One region of the Sphingomonas faeni genome, then DNA from elsewhere that is predicted to be linked to it. Evidence: riboswitches for the same ligand, from Rfam matches in the RefSeq annotation. Region 1 holds a riboswitch; the other holds the start of a gene.
The links. Region 1 has a riboswitch for cobalamin ahead of cobW (cobalamin biosynthesis protein CobW). Riboswitches for the same ligand answer to the same signal wherever they lie in the genome.

Region 1 (7,173 bases):
GTCGCATAGGATCGGGGCGCCGGCCTGTAGCGCGCGTCGGGCTTCGCTGGCGAAAGTGCGCGTGAAGCGGATGTGCTGGGCTAGGCCGACGAGCCCGGCGGCGTGGATCATGCGGACGGCGACGGGCTCTTCCTCGGGCGAGAAGCGGGCGAGATCGGCTTCGGCACGGATCATCGCGAAGGACTGGCGGTAGATCGCCGCGCCGTCGGTTTCATAGGCGTACGGCATTCAGGCGGCTCCGAAATGGGTGAGGATCTGCGCGGCATCGAGGCCTGCACGGGTGGGTGGCGCACCGGCACGGGCGTCGAAGGCGAGGTCGTAGCGACCGTAGCGACCGGTCAGCGTCACGTCGGCGGCGCGCGCGCGGGCGCATCCCTTAGCGCATCCGGAGACATGGAGGCGGCCGGTGACGTGAGGAGCGAGACGGTGGGCTAGGTTGCGGGTTTCTACCGTGGCTTGCGGGCACGACGGCGCGCCGACGCAGGCATCTACGAGGAGGATCGGTGCGGATGGAGCGGTGATGAAGTCGGCCGGGTCAGGCTGGACCGTAAGCAGCGCGACGGCCTCGCAGATCACGATATGCCACGGGGTCGGGCGGATCGCTACGATTGCGGGTTCGGCTTCGAGGAGGCGGCGCAACGCCGACGTTGCAACGCGACCGAATGGCAGGCCGAGGGCAGTGCCGAGCAGGTGCCGGCCGGGCTGGGCCCGGTCGATGGATGCGGCGGAGGCTTCTGTTGCAGCGGCCCAATAGGGAAGCGCCGCGGCGTGTCGCGCCATACGGCCACTGGCGGTGCCGCCGCTCTCGACGAACCAGTGGGCAAGCGCGATCAAATGATCGACTTCGGTGCCGGGCGCCAACGGCGTACCGAGGTCACGGCCATCTGCGCGAAGGACCAAATGGCCGGAGGCGGCGCGTTCGATCCGAAAGTCTGCGGGGGCGTCCTTGAGCGTCGGCGCGGCGCCGGCGTCGATCGCGAAACCGAATTTGCCGGGAAGATCGGGCAGTTCCGGCAGGCGGGCGCGCAATGCCGCGGCGATGCGGTGCGTATCGTCGCCGGCGCGCCACTCGGGGGCAACGAGGAGGTTGGCGCGCGCCTCTCGGGTCGGATCCGGGTCGATCAGGCCGAGGTCGAGCAATGCTTCGATCAGCGGACGCCAGCTATCCTCGCGAACGCCGCGTATCTGGAGATTGCCGCGGGTGGTGGCGTCGATCTGGCCGTTGCCGTACGCCGTTGCCGCTTCGCATAAGCCGAGCACCTGGACGCGTGTGAGCCGCCCGAGCGGGGGACGGACGCGCACTAGCAGGCCGTCGCCCGCCATCATCGGGCGCCACGCGTCGGGGCACCAGCCTTTGACCTCGAATGCGTTCATGCCCGCAGGTCCAGCGCTGCAAGGATCGAGTTGCGACGGGTCGGCCAGAGGTCTGCGGCGTGGAGCGCGGCGAACCGCGCCTGCATCGCTGCGAGCGCACCCGGGTTGGCTTCGGCGAGGAAGGCGTGGACGTCGTCGCGGCCTAGCGTCGCGTCGTAATAGAGGTCGATCAGTTCTGGGCGGACCGCGCTGGCGAGATGCGTGAAGGCGCCGAGGTGATCGAGCGTGGCGGCGATCTCCGCTCCCCCGCGAAAGCCGTGGCGCATCATGCCGTCGACCCAGGCTGGGTTGGCGGCGCGGGCGTGGACGACGCGGGCGATCTCTTCCTTGAGCGGGCGGGCCTTGGCCTGGTCCGGGTTCCGTGCGTCGAGGTGGTAGAGCGTGGCGCTCCCTCCTGCGACCGATTGCGCGGCGGCGAAGCCGGCTTCGTGCGCGGCATAGTCGGCGGCGAGAAGGAGGTCGGTTTCGGGCAGGTCCTGGACGTGGACGAAGGCATCAGCTGCAGCGACGCGGTCGCGGATGCCGGTCGGGTCGAACGTGTCGTTGCCGTCGTCGAGCGCGTGGCTGGAGGCGGACAGCCACGCTTTGCCGGCTTCCAGTCGCGCCGCTGGCGTGTAGGTTTCGGCGGCGTCGCCCATGCTAAGGCCGTAGCGGCCGGGTTCGGGGCCGTAGACGCGAGCGCTGACGGGCTTGCCGACGAAGGGATTCCAGTCTGCCGGTTCGTCGCGTGCAGCGAGCGCTCGGACGGTCTGGCCGAACATCGTGCAGAGCGTTGGGAAGGCGTCGCGGAACAGGCCGGAGACACGAAGCGTGACGTCGATGCGGGGGCGGTCGAAGTTCGCCAGCGGCAGGATCTCGACGCCCCTCACGCGGTCCGACTGCATGTCCCACACTGGCTCCGCGCCGAGCAGGTGGAGCGCCATCGCGAACTCTTCGCCTGCGGTCCGCATTGTCGCAGACGCCCAGAGATCGACGACGAGATTGCGGGGGTAGTCGCCGTGATCCTGCAGATGACGGCGGACGAGTTCGTCGGCGAGCTTTACGCCTTGGGTATGGGCGGCGCGCGAGGGGACTGCACGCGGATCGGTGGTGTAGAGGTTGCGGCCGGTCGGGAGGACGTCGGCGCGGCCTCGCCACGGGGAGCCGGAGGGGCCTGATGCGACGCGTTTGCCTTGGAGCGCGGACCGGAGACCGAGGCGTTCGGCGGCGCCGTGCTCGCCGCGGCCGTAGATATGGAGGCCGTCGCCGTACTGGCTTTCCTTCACGTCACAGACGAACGTGTCGATGCGGGTGATCGCTTCCGACTGGGACTGCGCGTCGTCGAGGCCCAGCGTGGCGGCGAGGCCGGTGGCGGTGGCTTCGTCGCGGATGTCGCGTTGCAGGCGGTCGCGGCGCGCGGGATCGAGGCCGTCGGCGTTGGAGAATTCGTCGAGCAGCGCTTCGAGGCGGCCGAGACCGGCGCCGGTGCGGGTGCGTTCGAGCGGCGGCGGGACGTGGCCGAGCGTGACCGCGCCGATGCGGCGTTTGGCTTGCGCCGCTTCGCCGGGGTCGTTGACGATGAACGGGTAGATGACGGGCATCGCGCCGACGAGCGCTTCGGGCCAGCAGGCGTCGAACAGCGCGACCGACTTGCCGGGGAGCCATTCGAGCGTGCCGTGCGCGCCGACATGGACCAGCGCATCGGTGCCACGCGCGTGAAGCCAGAGGTAGAAGGCGACATAGGCGTGGCAAGGGCAGCGCGAGAGGTCGTGATACTCTTCCGCACGGTGCTCGGTTCGGCCGCGTTCGGGTTGGAGGGCGACGAGCGCCCCGCCCCGGTCGATCGCGGTGAAAGCGAAGTCTCCCGTTGGATCGCCCCACGTTTCCCGAAGGTCCTTTCGCAGAGCTTCGGGGAGGTGCACGAGGGCTTTGCGGTACTCGGCGAGCGGCCAGTGGATGCGCGAGGTGGCCAGATCGGTTGCGTCGGGCGTGATCGCGTAGCCGACTTCGGTCAGGTCGGCGAGGATCGCTTGCGTAGAGGCGAGCGCGTCGAGGCCGACGGCGTGCGCCATCTGGTAAGCCTTGCCTGGATAGGTCGAGAGGACGATCGCGATGCGGTGGTCGGCGACGGGTTTGCTGGCAAGGTTCGTCCAGGCTTCGATCCGCGCAGCGATCGCAGTGATGCGCGCGGGGTCGGCGCGGTGTTCGCGGCGGGTGTATTCGAGGTCACCGTCCCTCGCCGCGGCTTCCTTGAAGCTGGCGACGCCGGCGAAGAGGCGGCCGTCCACTTCGGGAAGGACCACGTGCATGGCGAGGTCGGCGGGCGACAGGCCGCGGGTGGCACCGGCCCAGGCTGCGCGGTCGGAGGTGGCGAGCGCAATCTGGAAGACGGGGACGTTGGCGCCGTCGAGTGGGGTCGTGTCGCTCGCGCCGCGTGCAGAGAACGCGGTGGCGTTGACGATCGCAGCGGGCTTCAGGGCCGTGACCCAGCGGGATAGCCAACCGGCTGCGTCTGGGGCTTTCAAGGAGGGCGCGAAGAGGCCGATGACGTCGAAGCCTCGCGCCGTCAGTTCGGCATGGAGCGCTTCAATCGGGTGGAGGTCTGCGGCGGTCAAGTAGGAGCGGTAGAATACGACCAGCACGCGGGGGCGGTGCGCGTTGAGCTCGAATGCGGCCGGGCAGGTCACGCCGTCGTGCGGTTGCCAGCCGCCGACGTCGGCGATCGCTCGGACGCCGGTTACCGGGCCTGCGTAGCAGCCGGCGGCCAGTGCGAACTGGGCCAGCGCCGCTTGGGCCGCAACCGCGCCGCCGGTGTCGCAGAGATGGGCCAGGCGGCGCAGCGTCGACAGCGGGATCGTCGAAGCGGCGTCGAGGCGCGTGTCGATGCGACCGTCCGCGGCGAGAACAGCGAGCGCGATGCCCTTCTCGCGTGCGAGGTTTTCGACCTGTTGCAGGCCGTAGCTCCAATAGGAGCGGCCCCCGATCAGCCGAATCAGGATGCCCTTCGCGCCGGCCAACGTTTGCTCGACATAGGTGTCTACTGAGAGCGGGTGCTGGAGCGCGGTCAGGTTTGCGAGGCGGAGCGACGGCAGTCGGCTTCCGGCGGCATCCGCACGTCTCCAGCCCGCGGCGAACGCGCCGAGGTCACCGTCGGAGAAGGACAGGACGACGAGATCTGCGGGGGATTGGGCCAGGTCCTGCGGGACCGCGCTTTCCTCCAGCCCGTGGGTCTCGCGGAAGACGACGTGCATCGGGGCTCAGGCGTCCAGCGCGGCCTTGATGCGGGCCTCGTCGATGCGGTCGTGCTCGGCGATGACCACGAGTTGCGTGCGGCGTGGTTCGCCTGCGCGCCACGGGCGATCGTATTGCGTGCGGACGCGGGCGCCGACGGCCTGGACGAGCAGGCGCATCGGCTTGCCGGCGACCGCCGCGTAACCCTTCACGCGAAGGATGTCGGCGCTGCGGGCGAGCGCCTCGATCTTCGCGGTCAGGTCGGCAGGGTCGGCGATTTCGCCGAGTTCGACGACGACGCTGTCGAAATCGTCATGCTCGTGGTCGTCCTCGCCGTCGTGGTGCGAGGGGCGGCTGGCAATGTCGTCTTCGGCAGCGGCGTTGAGGCCGAGGATTACGCGGGGATCGATGACACCGTCGGTCAGGTCGATGACCGGGAGCGGCCGTGCGGACTCGGCGGCGATCACGGCGCGCGCCTTGGCAACGCCTTCGGGGCCGGCGAGGTCGACCTTGGTCAGCAGTACGAGATCTGCGCAGGCGAGCTGGTCCTCGAACACTTCCGACAGCGGCGTCTCGTGGTCGACGCTGGGGTCTGCGGCGCGCTGGGCGTCGAGCGCGGCGACGTCGGGGGCGAAGCGACCGGCGGCGACCGCCTCTGCATCGGCCAGCGCGATGACGCCGTCGACGGTGATGCGCGAGCGGATCGCGGGCCAGTCGAATGCCTTCAGCAGCGGCTTGGGCAGCGCTAGGCCGGAGGTCTCGATCAGGATGTGGTCGGGGCGCGGGTCGAGTGCGAGCAGCGTTTCGACGGTCGGGATAAAGTCGTCGGCGACGGTGCAGCAGATGCAGCCATTGGCCAGCTCGACGACGTTTTCGGCGGGGCAATCGGGGATCGCGCAGCCCTTGAGGATGTCGCCGTCGATGCCGAGCGTGCCGAATTCGTTTACCACGACCGCGAGGCGGCGGCCGTTCGCGTTGCGGATCAGGTGGCTGATGAGCGTCGTCTTGCCGGCACCGAGGAAGCCGGTGACGATGGTGACGGGGACCTTTGAAAGATCGGACATGATTATTTCCTCGACGTCTGAAGCACACGCACGCGCGACCTTTCGGCCGCACGCGTTCGTCGCTCAGACGGAGTACCGTGCCGCGACCATCCCCTGGATCGTAGCAAGAGCGACCATTGCGCTGGCAGGTCTCCTGGCTCGCGGGTCGAGGCTCGACGTACGCCTTCCCAGGTTTTCACCCAGTGGCTGCCCTCCGAAACGAAGGGCGTGTGCATCTCGCTCACCGCTTACAGTTGCAGGGACAGCCGCGGCATTGGGAGGACATCCTCCCGCACCGCATTCCCATTCAAGCCCTTCCGGGCACCGGCGCGATCTGTGAGGTTCGGTGGAACCGAGCCTCCGGGGTGGGGTTAGAGGAATTCCGGGGGCGTGCCAATGCACTCCACCTCCGTCATCCTGACGAAAGTCAGGACCCAGAGCCACGCACGATTCGGTGCTTGGCTCTGGGTCCCGGGTCGAGCCCGGGATGACGAAGGTAATATTACCCGTGCACCACCTCGATCTCGTCGAAGCGTTTCCAGCGGTAGATGGCGAAGCTCAGGACCCAGCACAGCACGAACAGGCCGATGATCGCGAAGCCGAGGCCGTTGAAGTTCTCGCCGAGTGCGGCTGCCAGATCCCAGATGCCGCCGGTCAGGCCGAGCTTTGCGCCGAGCAGCGCGAGCGTCTCGATACCTCCGATCGCGATCGCGACTATGGCGGAGATCAGCGTGATGGTGATGTTGTAATAGAGCTTGCGGATCGGCTTCACGAACGCCCATTCGTACGCGCCTAGCATGACGACGCCGTCCGCCGTGTCGACCAGCGCCATGCCGGTCGCGAACAGCACGGGGAGGACGAGCACGGTGCCGATCGACAGACCGTCGGCGGCCTGGCTCGCGGAAAGGCCGAGGATCGCGACCTCCGTGGCGGTGTCGAAGCCGAGGCCGAACAGGAAGCCGAGCGGGGCCATGTGCCAGCTTCGGGTCACCAGCCGGAACATCGGGCGAAACAGCCGCGCGAGCAGGCCGCGACTGCCGAGCAGCAGGTCGAGATCCTCCTCGACATAGGTGCCGCCGCCGCGGACGTGGCCGAAGGTGCGCCAGACCGAGCGGAGGATGATGAGGTTCATCGCGGCGATCGTGAAGAGGAACAGCGCGGAGATCATCGTCGCGACCACGCCGCCGACCTGCTTGAACGCCTCGAACTGCGACAGTGCGCTGGCGGTGAGTGCGATCGCGACGGCAGCGATGAGCACGATCCCCGAATGGCCGATCGCGAACCAGAAGCCGACGGCGATCGGGCGCTGGCCTTCCTGCATGAGTTTGCGGGTTACGTTGTCGATCGCGGCGATGTGGTCGGCGTCGACTGCGTGACGCAGGCCCAATCCCCAGGCGAGCAAGGTCGTGCCGAGCATGAGGGGCTGCGCGTGGAACAGCGAGAATGCCCAGCCCCAGGCGGCGATATTTGCCGCGACCAGCCCTGCGAACAGCCAGCCGATGCGCTTGCGGGTCGAAACCCGCGTCGATCTCTCGAATGTTGAAGT
Region 2 (7,173 bases), 200 kb from region 1:
CCGACCCCGACGGAATCGAGGGACCGGCGGGGCGTGTCGACGGGCTCGGACTGCTCGACATCGACACGTTCCTCACCGGCAGCAAGACACTGGAAAGGGTGCGCGGCCGGGCGCAGGGCGCGGCGTTCGAGGGCTATGAGATGCACATGGGCGCAACCACTGGGCCCGCGACCACGCGCCCAATCGGCCACCGCGCCGATGGCAGCCCCGAAGGCGCGACGAGTGCGGACGGGCTGGTGTCGGGCAGCTACGTCCACGGCCTGCTCGCGCTCGCGGAGCAACGCGCGGCGTGGCTTGCGCGGCTCGGCGTCGCGGCCAGCGGGCCCGATCATGGCGCGTCGATCGATGCTGCGCTCGACGCGATCGCCGCGACGCTCGAACGGCATGTCGATCTCGATGCGCTATTGGCGCTAAGCGAGCGCGCCGGCCACCGCGAGCGCGACTAGCAGACCGGTCTCGAGGATCTCGATCCCGGCGCCATGCGCGTCGCCGGTCACGCCGCCCAGCGTCCGCCGCAACCATGCCGCGACGCCGAGCACGAGCAGCGGGAGAGCGATCAGCGCCGGCACCGCGACGGCCGCGAGCGCGAGCAACAGGCCCCATCCCAGCAGATCGCGGGCGCGGACCGCGCCGGCGACCGCTGCGCCGAGCCCGCCGGGCCGTAGTGGCGGCAACAGTCTCGCCCATGCGAGCGGCCCCATCCTCGCCGCGAACGGCACAAGGGCCAGCCCCCAGCCCACCCCTACGGCATGCAGCAGCACGAGCTTGGCGAGCATCTGGCAGACGATCGCGACGACGCCGAAGCTCCCGATATGCGGATCGGCCATGACAGCAAGCAGGCGCGTCCGATCGCCATGCGCTGCGCCCAGCCCGTCGGCGAGGTCGGCAAGCCCATCGAGATGCAGCGCCCCCGTCACCGCGATCCAGGTCAGCAGGGCAGCACCGGCCCCCATCCACGGATCGACTAGCGCACCCGCCCATCCGGCCGCCGCGACGATCAGGCCGATCACGAGACCAACGACAGGGTAGAACCGAATGGCGGCGGCGAAATCAGTCGAGGTCACCTCAACGCGCGGCATCGGCAGGCGGGTCAGAAAGCCGAACGCGACGATCAACCGTTTCATGCCGCCAGCCCGACGATCTGCACGGTCCGACTCGGGCGCGGCCATATGCGCAGCGAGACGAGCGCGGCATAGGGCAGGTCGAACGCCCAGATCTGCCGTCGATCGAACCCGCACAATTCCGCGAGCGCCGCCCGGATCGCGCCGCCATGCGTCACCACCAATGTCGAGACCGGTGGCATCTCTGCCAGTGCGCGCGCCACACGGTCCTGCAACGCGGACCAGCGTTCGCCATCGGGCGGTGGTGAGGCATCGGGATCATCGTAGAACGCCGCCAACTCGGCGGGCTCTATCGCAGCGGGGGCCAAACCGTCCCAGGTGCCGAAGTCGAGTTCCCGCCAGCGTGGATCGACCTCGACCGAAACGCCGCGCGGCCCACCGATCTCATCCGCACAGGCACGCGCGCGGATCAGATCGGATGCTCTGATTCGTTCCACCGCGATGCCCTTCGCGCGTGCGACGCAGGCGGCGATCCCTGCCTCGGTTGCCGGGTCGTCGGTTCGCCCAAGCAACCGACCCGCCACCGCGGGCGCACCATGCCGCATCAGGTACAGCATGTACGCGCTCACGCCGCCGAAACGCCCGCCTCGGCGAACGTCGCCATCTCCGCATGGACCGCCAGTGCCGCGCGGACGAGCAACGTCGCGGTAGCTGCTCCGCTGCCCTCACCCAGCCGCATGCCGAGCGATAGCAACGGCTCGAGCCCCATGCGCTTGAGCAAAAGACGATGCCCCGGCTCGGCCGAGACATGCCCGGCAAGGCAATGCGCGAGAATGTCGGGGCACGCAGCAGCCAACGGTGCCACAGCCGAACAGCAGATGAAGCCGTCGAGCATCACCGGCACGCTCGCCTGCCGTGCCGCGACCACCGCACCCGCGATCGCCGCCAGTTCGCGTCCGCCGAGCCGCCGCAAGATCTCGAACGGCGTGCCCAGTGCATCCCGGTGCAGCGCGACCCCAGCCTCGACGACGGCGATCTTCCGTGCGATGCCCTCGCCATCGACGCCGGTACCCGGCCCTACCCAGTCGCTCGCCGCCCCGCCCAAGCTCGCCAGACATAGCGCCGCAGCGGTAGTCGAATTGCCGATCCCCAGCTCGCCGAGCACGAGCAGATCGGGCGCATCCGCGACAGCCGCCGCGCCAGCGTTGATCGCGCCGAGGCACTCCTCCTCCAACATCGCCGGGGCTTCGGTGAAGTCTGCGGTCGGCCGGTCGAGATCGAGCGATACGATCTTCAGCTCAAGGCCCGCCGCGCGCGACAGCGCGTTGATCGCCGCGCCGCCATGCTGGAAATTGGCGACCATCTGCGCGGTGACCGAGGCCGGGAACGCACTCACACCGCGCGCGACGATGCCGTGATTGCCTGCAAACACGACCGCACTACCGCGATCGAGCCGAGGCAGCGGGTTAGCCTGCCAGCCGGCCATGAAGACCGCGATATCCTCCAGCCGCCCGAGCGAGCCTGGCGGCTTGGTCAGTTCCCCCTCCCGGGTGATCGCCGCGGATCGCGCCGCGGCGTCCGCCTGCGGCAAGCCGCGCAAGGCCGCCAGAAACGCGACGGGCGTTGCGAATGCGGTCATTCGACGACGAACCCAGCGGGCGGCGTGCGCGTGATGAAATGGCCCTTCACACCCTGCGGCCATTGCTTGAACGGCACCTGCCCGAACGCGCTGTCGCCGTAGAGCCGCGCGTAATCGAGGATCGCGCGCGCGGAATCCTCGGTCGGCTCGAACCGGCCGAGCACATAGCCGACCTTGGCGGGTGCGCGCAGGTGGATCGTGCAGAAATCCTGGCACGCGAACAGGCACGGCATCTCCTGCACGGTGACGTCGGCATAAGCGGGATCGCTCGCCTGTACTGCCTTTAACGCGCTGACCAGCCGCGCGCCGCCGCGTTGGCCCTGCTCGTCGTCGCGCGCGTCCGCGGAATGGCGACACGTATTGCACGCGACCACCGCGACGCCGTCCTCGACCGACTTCAGCATGTCCGTTCCAAGACGATCGCAACTTGATGTGAACCTGGCATAGTTACCCCTTCGGACAGTCGATCCCGCACCGCGCGAGGGGCAAAAGGCGCACGCCTCCGGCCTCCGCGCGACGCGAAGCGATGTCGTCGCTCGGGGTGTTACCCGTCCGTTCGGCGCACCCTGGCCGGACGAAAGACGACCGCGACAGGCAGGTCTCCTGGCTCGCGGGTCAACGCCGTCCGAGCCGCCTTCTCGGGAGTATCCCAATGGCATGTGGCACGATGGCTCGCCGCGTACAGTTGCAGGGGCAGCCGGGTGTTTCCCGTTCCCATTTTCATTTCCCTACGCGTTGCCGCCTCGGGAAAACCTGTCGCAAGTCGAGCGATAGGCGCGGGGCTGGGGGGACGCAAGATGGCGGCGCGCCGTTGGGCGCTCGCTCCAGCAGTTCCACCAATCCGCCGTCATCCTGACGAAAGTCAGGACCCAGGGTAACGGGCGGTAGCCTTCGTGGCTCTGGGTCCTGACTTTCGTCAGGATGACGTAGCATTTTTGGCTAGCGCCGTGACCGGCAGAACCTTCGCGTGAAATCGCCTTAGAACTCCACGCCCGCTTGAGCCTTCACCCCCGACCGGAACGGATGCTTCACCTGCGTCATCTCGGTTACCAGATCCGCCGCCTCGATCAGCGCATCCGGTGCGTTCCGCCCCGTCACCACGACATGCGTCATCTCGGGCTTGGCCGACAGCACCGCCAGCACCTCGTCGACCGGCAGATACTCATACCGCAACACGATGTTCAGCTCGTCCGCGACCACCATCGCATAAGACGAATCGGCGATCATTCGCTTCACCTCGTCCCAACCCTCGCGCGCCACCGCGATATCCCGCGCGCGGTCCTGCGTATCCCAGGTGAACCCCTCGCCCATCGGCTTGAACTCGCACAGGTCCGGAAACGCATCGAAGATCGCCTTCTCGCCGGTCGCCATCGCGCCCTTGACGAACTGCACCACGCCGACTTTCCGCCCATGCCCGATCATCCGCACCGCCATGCCGAACGCGGCGGTCGACTTGCCCTTGCCCTTGCCGGTGTGGACGATGATCAAGCCCTTCTCGATCGTCTTGCTCGCGACGATCTTATCGTGGACCTCCTTGCGCTTAGCGCTCTTGGCATTCTGCTCGTCGTCGGTCCGCATGATCATGTCCTCTCCTGCACCCGATGGCGGATCGCGGCGCGCGGCGCTAGAGCGTCCCCCATGCTCCGCATCACCGATCTCAAGCTCCCGCTCAACCACGCCGACGAAGCGCTCCCCGCCGCGATCCGCGATCGCCTGCGCGTCACCCCGCGCGACCTGATCCGCTACACGATCGCGAGGCGCGCGCACGATGCACGCGACAAGATGGACATCCAGCTCGTCTATTCGGTCGACGTCACGCTGAAGAACGAGGACACCGTCCTCACCCGCTTCCGGAAAGATCGCCACGTCCAGCGTACCCCGGACACCGGCTATCGCTTCGTCACCAAAGGCGGTCCGAGCTACACCGGCCCCCGCCCAGTCGTCGTCGGCGCAGGGCCCTGCGGCCTCTTCGCCGGCCTGATCCTAGCGCAGATGGGCTTCCGCCCGATCATCCTCGACCGCGGCAAAGTCGTCCGCGAGCGTACCAAGGACACCTGGGGCCTCTGGCGCAAGAGCGTCCTCAACCCTGAATCCAACGTCCAGTTCGGCGAGGGCGGCGCCGGCACCTTCTCCGACGGCAAGCTCTGGAGCCAGATCAAGGACCCGCGCCACTTGGGTCGAAAGGTCCTGACCGAGTTCGTCAAAGCCGGCGCGCCGCCCGAAATCCTCACCGAAGCGCACCCGCATATCGGCACCTTCCGCCTCGTCACGATGGTCGAGAGCATGCGCAAGACGATCGAGGCGCTCGGCGGCGAGTACCGCTTCTCGACCCGCGTCGACGGCCTAGACATCGTCGAGGAGGCCGGCACGCGGCAATTACGCGGCCTCCACCTGAGCACCGGCGACTATCTCGAAGCCAACCACGTCGTCTTCGCGGTCGGCCATAGCGCGCGCGACACGTTCGAGATGCTGCACGCGAAGGGCGTGCATGTCGAGGCGAAGCCCTTCTCGATCGGCGTCCGCATCGAACATCCGCAATCCTGGATCGACGAAGCCCGCTTCGGCCCCTGCGCGGGCCACCCCGATCTCGGCGCGGCGGCGTACAGCCTGTCGCACCACTGCAAAAACGGGCGTACCGTCTATAGCTTCTGCATGTGCCCGGGCGGCACCGTCGTCGCAGCAACCTCCGAAGAGGGCCGCGTCGCGACCAACGGCATGAGCCAATATTCGCGCAACGAACGCAACGCGAACTCGGGGATCGTGATCGGCATCGACCCCGAGCGCGACTATCCCGGCCACCCGCTGGCGGGAATCGAACTGCAACGCCACTGGGAGTCGCGCGCCTATGTCGCGGGCGGCTCGAACTACAAGGCTCCCGCGCAACGGATTGGCGATCTGCTCGCGGGGCGCGCGTCGACCGCGCCCGGCTCGGTGATCCCGTCGTACAAGCCAGGCGTGCACATGACCGACCTGTCCGAATGCCTGCCGGAGTTCGCGATCACCGCTTTGCGGGAAGCATTGCCTGCGTTTGGGCGTGAAATTCCCGGCTACGATCATCCTGACGCGGTGCTGACGGGGGTGGAGACCCGGACCTCGTCGCCCGTCAGGATCACGCGGGGCGATGATTTCGTGAGCCTCAACACCGCAGGCCTGTTCCCGGCGGGCGAAGGCGCTGGCTATGCGGGGGGCATCCTGTCCGCGGCAGTCGACGGCATCAAGGTCGCGGAAGCGGTTGCGCTTAGTCTGGTGGCGTAACCCTGAAGCTCCTTGTTCCGCCGCGCAGGCGGGGACCCAGGAATCACAGGCGGTAGCGGTCGTCATCCTAGACTCCCGCCTTAGCGGGAGAACACAGAGGGCTGTGGCAGCTGTTCCAGGTACCTGATTGCCAGGACCAATGCATCTAGCACCTCCCCGGCGAAGGCCAGGGTCCAATTAGGAGACGCTGCTAACTAAGCCAGAGCATCGTTACTCTGACCTTTCAATTGGACCCCGGCCTTCGCCGGGGCGGTGCGGAAGTCAATGACGGCCACGGTGCGACAGAAGCTTGCGAGCGGATGATGCTCCCCCGACGAAACAAGAAACACGAGGCATGGTATTAGTGGAGGTGCAGGCCGCCACCCCGCCACTCACATCCGCCGCCGCGGCCCCGTCTCGATCAACCACGCGCGCGGCAATCGCGTCGGCTTCGCCACCCCGTCGAGCCGCCGAGCACTCACCAGCGCCACCCGCTTCAGGATCATCTGGTCCTTGAACGCGTCCATCCCGCCGCCGGTCGGCTTGGCGAGGATGCGTTTCACCACGTCCATCCCCCCGACGACGTGCCCGAACGCCGCATAGCCCGGATAGCCTGCGCGCGCGTCCATCGCCGGCGCCGGCCCGATCGTGATGAAGAAATTGCCGCCAGCGGACGCCGGCGTCATTCCCCGCGCCATCGAGATCGTCGCGTCGAGATGCTTGATCCCGGTCATCGCGGTGGTCTCAAGCGGAAACGGCGGCAGGATCCGCCTCGCATCGGTGCGGATACCGGCCTGGATGAAGCCGAGCTTCGGCGCGGACTTCTGGCGGCTGGCGCGATAGAAGTCGGTGCCGTCGAACCGTCCGTCGTCGACATAAGCGAGGAAATTCGCGGTCGTCTTCGGGGCGCGGCGCGCGTCGAGCGCCAGCAGGATCGGCCCCTCCGACGTGACGAGGCGGACGCGGACAAGGCCCGGCTTCGGTCCGGGTTCGGGGCGCTGTACCGACCGCCTCGCCGGCTGCGCCGTTCCCGGGGACGCGAAGGCCGCAATGGCTACGAAGCCAATCATCAAACGTCGCATTTCGATCACTCACGCCTTTACCGATGGCGTCGGCTACCTGTACGTTTACGGAGAGGCAAGCGCGGGGACCCTGTGGTGATCGGAGCTACATTATAGCGGAGCCAGTTCGAGAACGTGCCGCCCACCCCTTGCTCCGACCTTCGATCAGTATAGCTGA

Region 2: another riboswitch for cobalamin. It lies ahead of QFZ54_RS06175 (DUF1636 domain-containing protein); the one in region 1 lies ahead of cobW (cobalamin biosynthesis protein CobW).

The regions. Positions count from the first base shown of each region.
Region 1 is NZ_JAUSZF010000001.1:1,128,152-1,135,324, forward strand. Features, by position in the region: gene QFZ54_RS05290 (precorrin-8X methylmutase) at 1-228, opposite strand, end outside; gene QFZ54_RS05295 (cobalamin biosynthesis protein CobG) at 229-1,374, opposite strand; gene cobN (cobaltochelatase subunit CobN) at 1,371-4,604, opposite strand; gene cobW (cobalamin biosynthesis protein CobW) at 4,611-5,648, opposite strand; cobalamin riboswitch at 5,755-5,971, opposite strand; gene QFZ54_RS05310 (HoxN/HupN/NixA family nickel/cobalt transporter) at 6,130-7,173, opposite strand, start outside.
Region 2 is NZ_JAUSZF010000001.1:1,328,944-1,336,116, forward strand. Features, by position in the region: gene QFZ54_RS06155 (cobyric acid synthase) at 1-446, shown strand, start outside; gene cobS (adenosylcobinamide-GDP ribazoletransferase) at 411-1,124, opposite strand; gene QFZ54_RS06165 (histidine phosphatase family protein) at 1,121-1,690, opposite strand; gene cobT (nicotinate-nucleotide--dimethylbenzimidazole phosphoribosyltransferase) at 1,687-2,700, opposite strand; gene QFZ54_RS06175 (DUF1636 domain-containing protein) at 2,697-3,104, opposite strand; cobalamin riboswitch at 3,277-3,472, opposite strand; gene cobO (cob(I)yrinic acid a,c-diamide adenosyltransferase) at 3,679-4,284, opposite strand; gene QFZ54_RS06185 (NAD(P)/FAD-dependent oxidoreductase) at 4,339-5,955, shown strand; gene QFZ54_RS06190 (peptidylprolyl isomerase) at 6,327-7,004, opposite strand.